DNA from 3 places in the Cytobacillus sp. FSL R5-0569 genome. Region 2 is predicted to be linked to each of the others. Evidence: riboswitches for the same ligand, from Rfam matches in the RefSeq annotation. Region 2 holds a riboswitch; each other region holds the start of a gene.

Evidence for each region. A riboswitch is a leader RNA that binds a small molecule or an ion and turns the genes downstream of it on or off. The one in region 2 is predicted to bind lysine.
Region 1: another riboswitch for lysine. It lies ahead of MKX78_RS19410 (Na+/H+ antiporter NhaC family protein); the one in region 2 lies ahead of MKX78_RS23140 (transporter substrate-binding domain-containing protein).
Region 3: another riboswitch for lysine. It lies ahead of MKX78_RS17355 (aspartate kinase); the one in region 2 lies ahead of MKX78_RS23140 (transporter substrate-binding domain-containing protein).

The regions. Positions count from the first base shown of each region.
Region 1 is NZ_JBBOWW010000001.1:3,833,513-3,835,787, forward strand. Features, by position in the region: gene MKX78_RS19410 (Na+/H+ antiporter NhaC family protein) at 1-1,255, opposite strand, end outside; lysine riboswitch at 1,428-1,612, opposite strand; gene MKX78_RS19415 (YunC family protein) at 1,737-2,039, opposite strand; gene MKX78_RS19420 (DUF72 domain-containing protein) at 2,101-2,275, opposite strand, start outside.
Region 2 is NZ_JBBOWW010000001.1:4,568,304-4,570,578, reverse strand. Features, by position in the region: gene MKX78_RS23145 (methyl-accepting chemotaxis protein) at 1-492, shown strand, start outside; lysine riboswitch at 623-807, shown strand; gene MKX78_RS23140 (transporter substrate-binding domain-containing protein) at 937-1,782, shown strand; gene MKX78_RS23135 (amino acid ABC transporter permease) at 1,965-2,275, shown strand, end outside.
Region 3 is NZ_JBBOWW010000001.1:3,426,770-3,429,044, forward strand. Features, by position in the region: gene MKX78_RS17355 (aspartate kinase) at 1-961, opposite strand, end outside; lysine riboswitch at 1,116-1,296, opposite strand; gene uvrC (excinuclease ABC subunit UvrC) at 1,366-2,275, opposite strand, start outside.

The DNA.
Region 1 (2,275 bases), 730 kb from region 2:
TATCACCAGCTATTGGAAGAAGAATGCCAAATGATCCCCAAGATGTACCTGTACTAAATGCCATAAGTGCCGCAATAATAAATAGGATAACAGGGATAAAATCATGACTCAGATTCGATTGATTAATAACGCTAGCCAAGTACTCCCCTGTACCTAGTTGACTAATCAAATCTCCGAGTAACCAGGCAAAAATTAAGATCAATACTGATCCAAACATAGATTTCATCCCAACCCATGTAGCTTTCAAATAAAAATTACTCGTTAGTTTATCATCTTTCTTTAATACTTGAGCAAATTGTACGTAAGCAACAGCTAAACTCAATAATCCTCCGACAATTAATGATAAGGCCACATCTGTGTTTTCTAATAAGGATACTAACGACACATTCCCCTCTGCACCATTAATGCCTGTCCAAGCCATCATACTCACTGTTCCAATAAATAAAACAATGATTGGCCAAACAAGATGACCAACAGTCCCTTTCGTACTAATAGGTAATTCTTCTTGAACTTCGTCTTTCAACTGTTTCTTCTTATCAAATAGAATTCCTTGTTCAATAGCTTGTTTCTCATGTTTCTTCATCGGACCAAAGTCAATTTGCCCAACAACAATGATAAACACCATTATGATTGCCGCCCACACATAAAAATTTAACGGAATGATTTGCATGAAAGCAGAGAAAGCACTATAATCAGTTATTTTATGAGACACTAAAATCGAGCCAATTAAGGCGATAATTGATGCTCCCCAACTTGATATAGGCGAAATAACACATAAAGGTGCGGATGTTGAATCAATTAAATAAGCAAGCTTTACACGTGATACTTTTTGTCGATCGGTAACAGGTCGAGATACCTGTCCAACTGTTAGCGCATTAAAATAATCATCTATAAACAAAATCATACCTAAAACTACGGTTAATAACTGTGCACCCACTCTCGTTTTCACACGCTTCATTGCCCATTCACCAAAGGCACGACTACCACCCGATAGTGAAATAAATGCAGTAATGCTACCAAGAATAAGTAAGAATAATAGAATGAATATATTCCAAGTATTTAACCCTTCATCTGTTATAAAAAGTGCTATAAACGACGAGAAAAATATTTGTAGCGTATCTAGCGGTTGATATCCTCCAATTATGATAGCTGCTGTTAACGCCCCTAAACCAAGGGAGAGAATCACCCTTTTTGTTAGTATAACCAAAAGCATCGCTACCAAAGGTGGCAGCACAGAAATAAATGTACCTGTCATAAAAAGACCTCCTATTAGTATAGGAGCTATAGACATGAACGAATGCGTCTCATATCAATTAACGATCAGAGAAAGGTATCCTCCACTTTTCTTTGATCCTTAATTGATAATAAAAAAAGAGTAACGATAGAGATTCTATCATTACCCTTCAAGAAGTAACGTTATTCTCCATCACGACTGTAGCTCCCCATTATGGTTAATATACCTCCATAATGACAGTGTTACTCCTATTAAGAGCAACCCCAACAAATAAATATTGACGTACCTATTTGCTTCGGCAAATCTCCCTTTTATCAAAGTTCACTGTTGTCATCCTCACATTGATTACTAATGATGATTTGCGCCTCTACCCCATCGGATTGATAAGGCATTATTCAATTGTTATACATTATATCAAAATATAATTATTTATGCAAAACTCTATCAAAACCTAAAATATTCATAAATTTATTATTTTTAAGATATAGTAGGATACTATAACCTATACCATTCTTAATAGCGCTTCTCTACCGATCATCCCTTTTTTAATGCCTAATTCCTCTGCAGCAAAAGTGACTGATTCAAGTGGTGCATCTATTAGCTGTTGAATCGTTTTTACCCCTACTGCTCTACCAGCAATGACATGGCGATCTTTTAATTTTTCATTTAATAACGCAACGTCTAATGCACCACACATGATATATCCTTTATCATTTGATACGACTAACAAATTAGTTTTTGGCAGCTCCACGGATACAGTCATAAACGTATGACCATCCAAAATAACAGGCTTTAATTCAACCATGACCGTCCCCCCTTCCCTTTAACAATTTATGTTATAGGTAGAGATTCGGTGTACTCATTAGTTAAAATAAACCGAGTTGTTTTGGAGCTAATCCCTCATATTCAATTCCTAATATTTCTAGAATTTCCTTCGCATTATCCGCTGCGTCACCACCAGAATTATTATTAAATAGTACATAGACCTCCTTCGCCTCTTTTTGTAATTGCTTTAATCGCTCTGCCCACTCCAATAATTCC
Region 2 (2,275 bases):
GCAATTGAATCAGCAAGAGCCGGAGAGCATGGGCGAGGGTTTGCGGTCGTTGCAGATGAAGTAAGGAAGTTAGCTGAGCAAAGTGCTGAAATCACGGTGGCGATCTCTGAAGTGACGAATACTCTTTTCACTCAGTCTCTTGAAGCACGTAAAAGCTCTCTTGAAGGGGAAGGTGCTGTAAAGCAGGGACAAGCACTTCTAACAGAGATATCTGCCTTTTTCAACGAGATACAAACATCATTACAAGAAAACAACTTAGAGTTAGTGAGAGGTGTCAATGAAGTTTCCGCTGCCACAGAAAAATTTGAACAAATTCAAGAGCAGATTGAAAATATGGCAAATATATCAGAGGAGAACGCCGCAGCTACAGAGGAAATCGTTGCTATCATAGAAGATGAACATGAGATGGTGTCAAACGTAAATCATTCGGTAGCGGATATTAATCGTTTGAGCATACAGTTAAAAGAGTTAGCTTCAAGCCAACAAGCTTAACATTGGTAATTATGCTCTAATCAAAAGGTTGTGCGAAAAAAGGACCAATTTTCCATAGAGTTTATATTGACAGACGCTATTAAACTATTGTAGCCTAATAGATATCAAATTGAATAAACCTCACTTTTTCTGGTGGGGTAGAGGCGCGGTATTTAACAGTCTTTAGTAGAGTGATAAGGCATGATGAGACTAAAGAGAAGGAAATATCGCCGAAATGTGCTATACCCGTTTGTATAGCATGTTGGGTCTGCAGTGAATAATTGCAGGACTGTCTTAATAAATTTACCCGATTTATTAAGGTGCACTATCTCTAAAATGGGAAAAGTAGAGGATTTAGGCGGAAGAATAACAAGGACCTGAGTTCATCTCAGGTCTTTTTTTGTTATTCTTTTTCTTAATTCGGAATAGTTTAATTAGTAGAAAAATATATTAGGGGGAATAGAGATGAAAAAGAGATTTGCTTTACTAGCTATGGCTTTAGTACTGAGTATGTTTCTAGCTGCTTGTGGTTCAAATGATGAGGCTGAAGGAAGCACAGGTTCAGGTGGAGAAGATAAAGACGTTTTTCGCGTAGGACTAGAGGCGGGTTATGCGCCATTTAACTGGACGCAAATGGATGATAGCAATGGCGCAGTAGCAATTGAAGGTAATTCAGAGTTTGCAGGCGGTTACGATGTTGAGATTGCGAAGAAGATAGCAGAAGGTTTAGGAAAAGAGTTAGTAATTGTGAAAACAAAATGGGATGGATTAGTACCATCATTAAGTTCAGATAAAATTGACGCTATTATTGCTGGTATGTCACCAACAGCAGAACGAAAAGAAACGATTGATTTTTCCGATAACTATTACGAATCTGATTTAGTCATGGTAGTGAAAAAAGGTGGCGATTACGAAAATGCCACATCCATTCAAGACTTCAGTGGGGCAAAGGTTACTGCCCAATTAAATACATTTCATTATTCAGTAATTGATCAAATTGACGGCGTACAACAGCAAACAGCTATGGAGAGCTTCCCTGCTATGCGTGTTGCATTAGAGTCTGGAATTATTGACGGCTATGTTTCTGAACGTCCGGAAGGTGTAAGTGCTTCAGCTGCTAATGATAACTTTGCGATGGTTGAATTTACTGAAGGATTTGAGACAAGTGAAGAAGATACTGCCATTGCAGTAGGGGTGAAAAAAGGTAGCGAATTAACAGATAAAATCAATGAAATCCTTGCAGATATTTCTGAAGAAGAGCAAAAAGAATTAATGGATGCTGCTATTGAGAATCAGCCAGCGGCAGAATAACTAAATGAGCCGGCTGCATGAGATGTAGCCGGTTTTATATCGAGAAGAAGGTTAGGAGAGACATGAGAAATAAACAACTAGGGTAGCGCATCCTCTCCGTCGTATTAAACCTTTGAAGCGCAAATCCTTAGCAGATTGATTGGTAATGGCCAATCATGATGAGAGAAAAGGAGATCATTGTTATGAGTATAGAATGGATTATTCGCATCGTTGTCGAATATTGGCCAATGTTTTTACGAGGCGCCGGTGTGACATTAGTCATTGCCTTAATTGGTACCGTTTTCGGTGCCCTAATTGGTTTGTTGTCAGGCATTCTTCGAACAATACCAATACCTGAGAATGGTCCTAAACGGTTGTTATTAAAAATAGTGAATTTCTTGTTATCTGCTTATATTGAATTCTTTAGAGGCACACCAATGATTGTACAGGCAATGGTTATTTTTTACGGGGCAGCAATGGCCTTTGGCTATCAAATGGATCCGCTCATTGCTGG
Region 3 (2,275 bases), 1.1 Mb from region 2:
GTATTTTTACAGTCTCTGTAAGATCTTGGTTTTTAATTGAAAAAGATAAGCCTGATGATTTATCATCTGTAATACTTTGTATAATAATATCAACATTTATATGTTCTTTCGCCAAGATTGAAAAGATGGATGAAAGGCTTATTAAAGGGTCTTTAATCCCTAGTACAGATACCCTTGTAATATCATCTTCAAAAGCAACCCCTCTAACAACTAAGTTCTCTTCCATTTCCGCAACCTCCTCTATAATTGTACCTTCTTCTCGTTCCATACTAGAACGTACTTCAAGCTTTACATTGTAATTTTTTGCAAACTCAACTGCTCTTGGATGTAGAACGCCTGCACCAAGATTAGCTAATTCAAGCATTTCATCGTATGAGATAGATGGAAGCTTTCTTGCATTTTTTATATAGCGTGGATCAGTTGTGAATACACCTGTTACATCGGTGTATATATCACATTTGTCCGCTTTTAATACTGCTGCAAGAGCTACGGCTGTTGTATCAGAGCCACCCCGACCTAATGTCGTTATTTGGCCAGTCTCACTTAAACCTTGAAAACCCGCTACGATAACAATTCTCCCTTTCTTTAACTCTTGTGAAACAGGTTTTGTGTCAATATCAGTGATTCTTGCGTCACCATGTACTGATTCCGTTTTAATCCCTGCTTGCCAGCCCGTATAGGAAGTTGCCTCATAACCTTTTGAATTTAGTGCAATTGTTAATAAAGAGATCGTAACTTGCTCACCTGTAGATAACAACATATCCATTTCTCTCTTACTCGGAGCGGGTGATAATTCTTTTGCCATACCAACTAATTGATCAGTCGTTTTGCCCATAGCCGACACAACAACAACGATATCATTACCATTATTTTTTTCTTCAATGACACGGTTGGCTACATTTTGAATATGATCAACCGAGCCTACGGAGGTTCCACCAAATTTTTGTACAATTAAGCCCACTTTTCTCCCCTACTTTCAAGTCATTCGTTTTTATTCCCTGCCGCCTGTATGTACAACCAACACATTTCTACCCATATTCGGCATAAAAAAAAGCAATGAGATGAAACCCATCCCATTGCTGTGTAGTCAAACGTATGAACAATCTACGTACACACAGTGAGATAGCCCTCCAAGACAGATAGTCTTGACAATCCTGCATTTATTCAATGCAGAACCAGCGAAGAAAATATTGAGTCTTTCTTCACTTCGGCGAATATTCCCTTTCAAAGTCCTTCAAACGAAGCTCAATCTTCTAAGGAACTTTTACTAATGAAACTCGCACCTCTACCTTCACTTTCAAGTTAAAAAGTGATTTGATATAAAGTTAAAAACACTATACCATATTTGTTTTTTTCAGACAATGTCTATTCATGTAACTTTTCATAAAGTTCTTGTGCAACTTTTAATGGTAAGCCAGATTCCCTAAGGTCTTCTACACTAGCTGATTTCATTTTTTTTACAGAACCAAAATCTTTTAATAACTGCTTTTTTCTTTTTTCCCCAATACCATCAATTTCATCAAGAAGTGACTGAAATGCACTCTTTCCACGAACTTGTCTATGAAATGTAATCGCAAATCGATGCACTTCATCTTGAATACGTTGTAATAAATAAAATTCCTGGCTATTTCGAGCGAGGGGAATGATCATTAATGGATTTCCATAAAGAAGTTGAGATGTTTTATGCTTATCATCTTTGACTAATCCTGCTAGTGGAATATCTAAACCGAGTTCATTCTCAAGCACATCTCGAACGACTTCAACATGTCCTTTTCCACCATCAATGATAATTAAATCAGGTAGGGGTAGCCCTTCTTTTAAAACCCGGCTATATCTCCGTCTCGTCACTTCCCTCATAGATTCATAATCATCTGGTCCTTTAACTGACTTAATCTTATATTTCCGATACTCCCTTTTTGCAGGCTTACCATCGATAAAGACAATCATTGCTGAGACAGCATCGGTACCCTGGATATTGGAGTTATCAAAAGCTTCAATGCGATAGGGTGTGTAAATTCCTAGCTCCTCACCTAAGCTTTCTATTGCATTCACCGTTCTTTTCTCATCACGTTCAATAAGCGAGAATTTTTCTTTTAAAGCAATCTTTGCATTTTTATAGGCAAGTTTCACTAGTTCTTTTTTTCTCCCTCTTTGAGGAATAAATATTTTTACATCCAAAAGCTGCTCAGCCATCGTCAAATCAACAGAGTCTGGCAAGTAAATTTCCTTTGGTTTAAAATGATTAGCTTGTTCATAAAAACGGCCGAGATAGGTG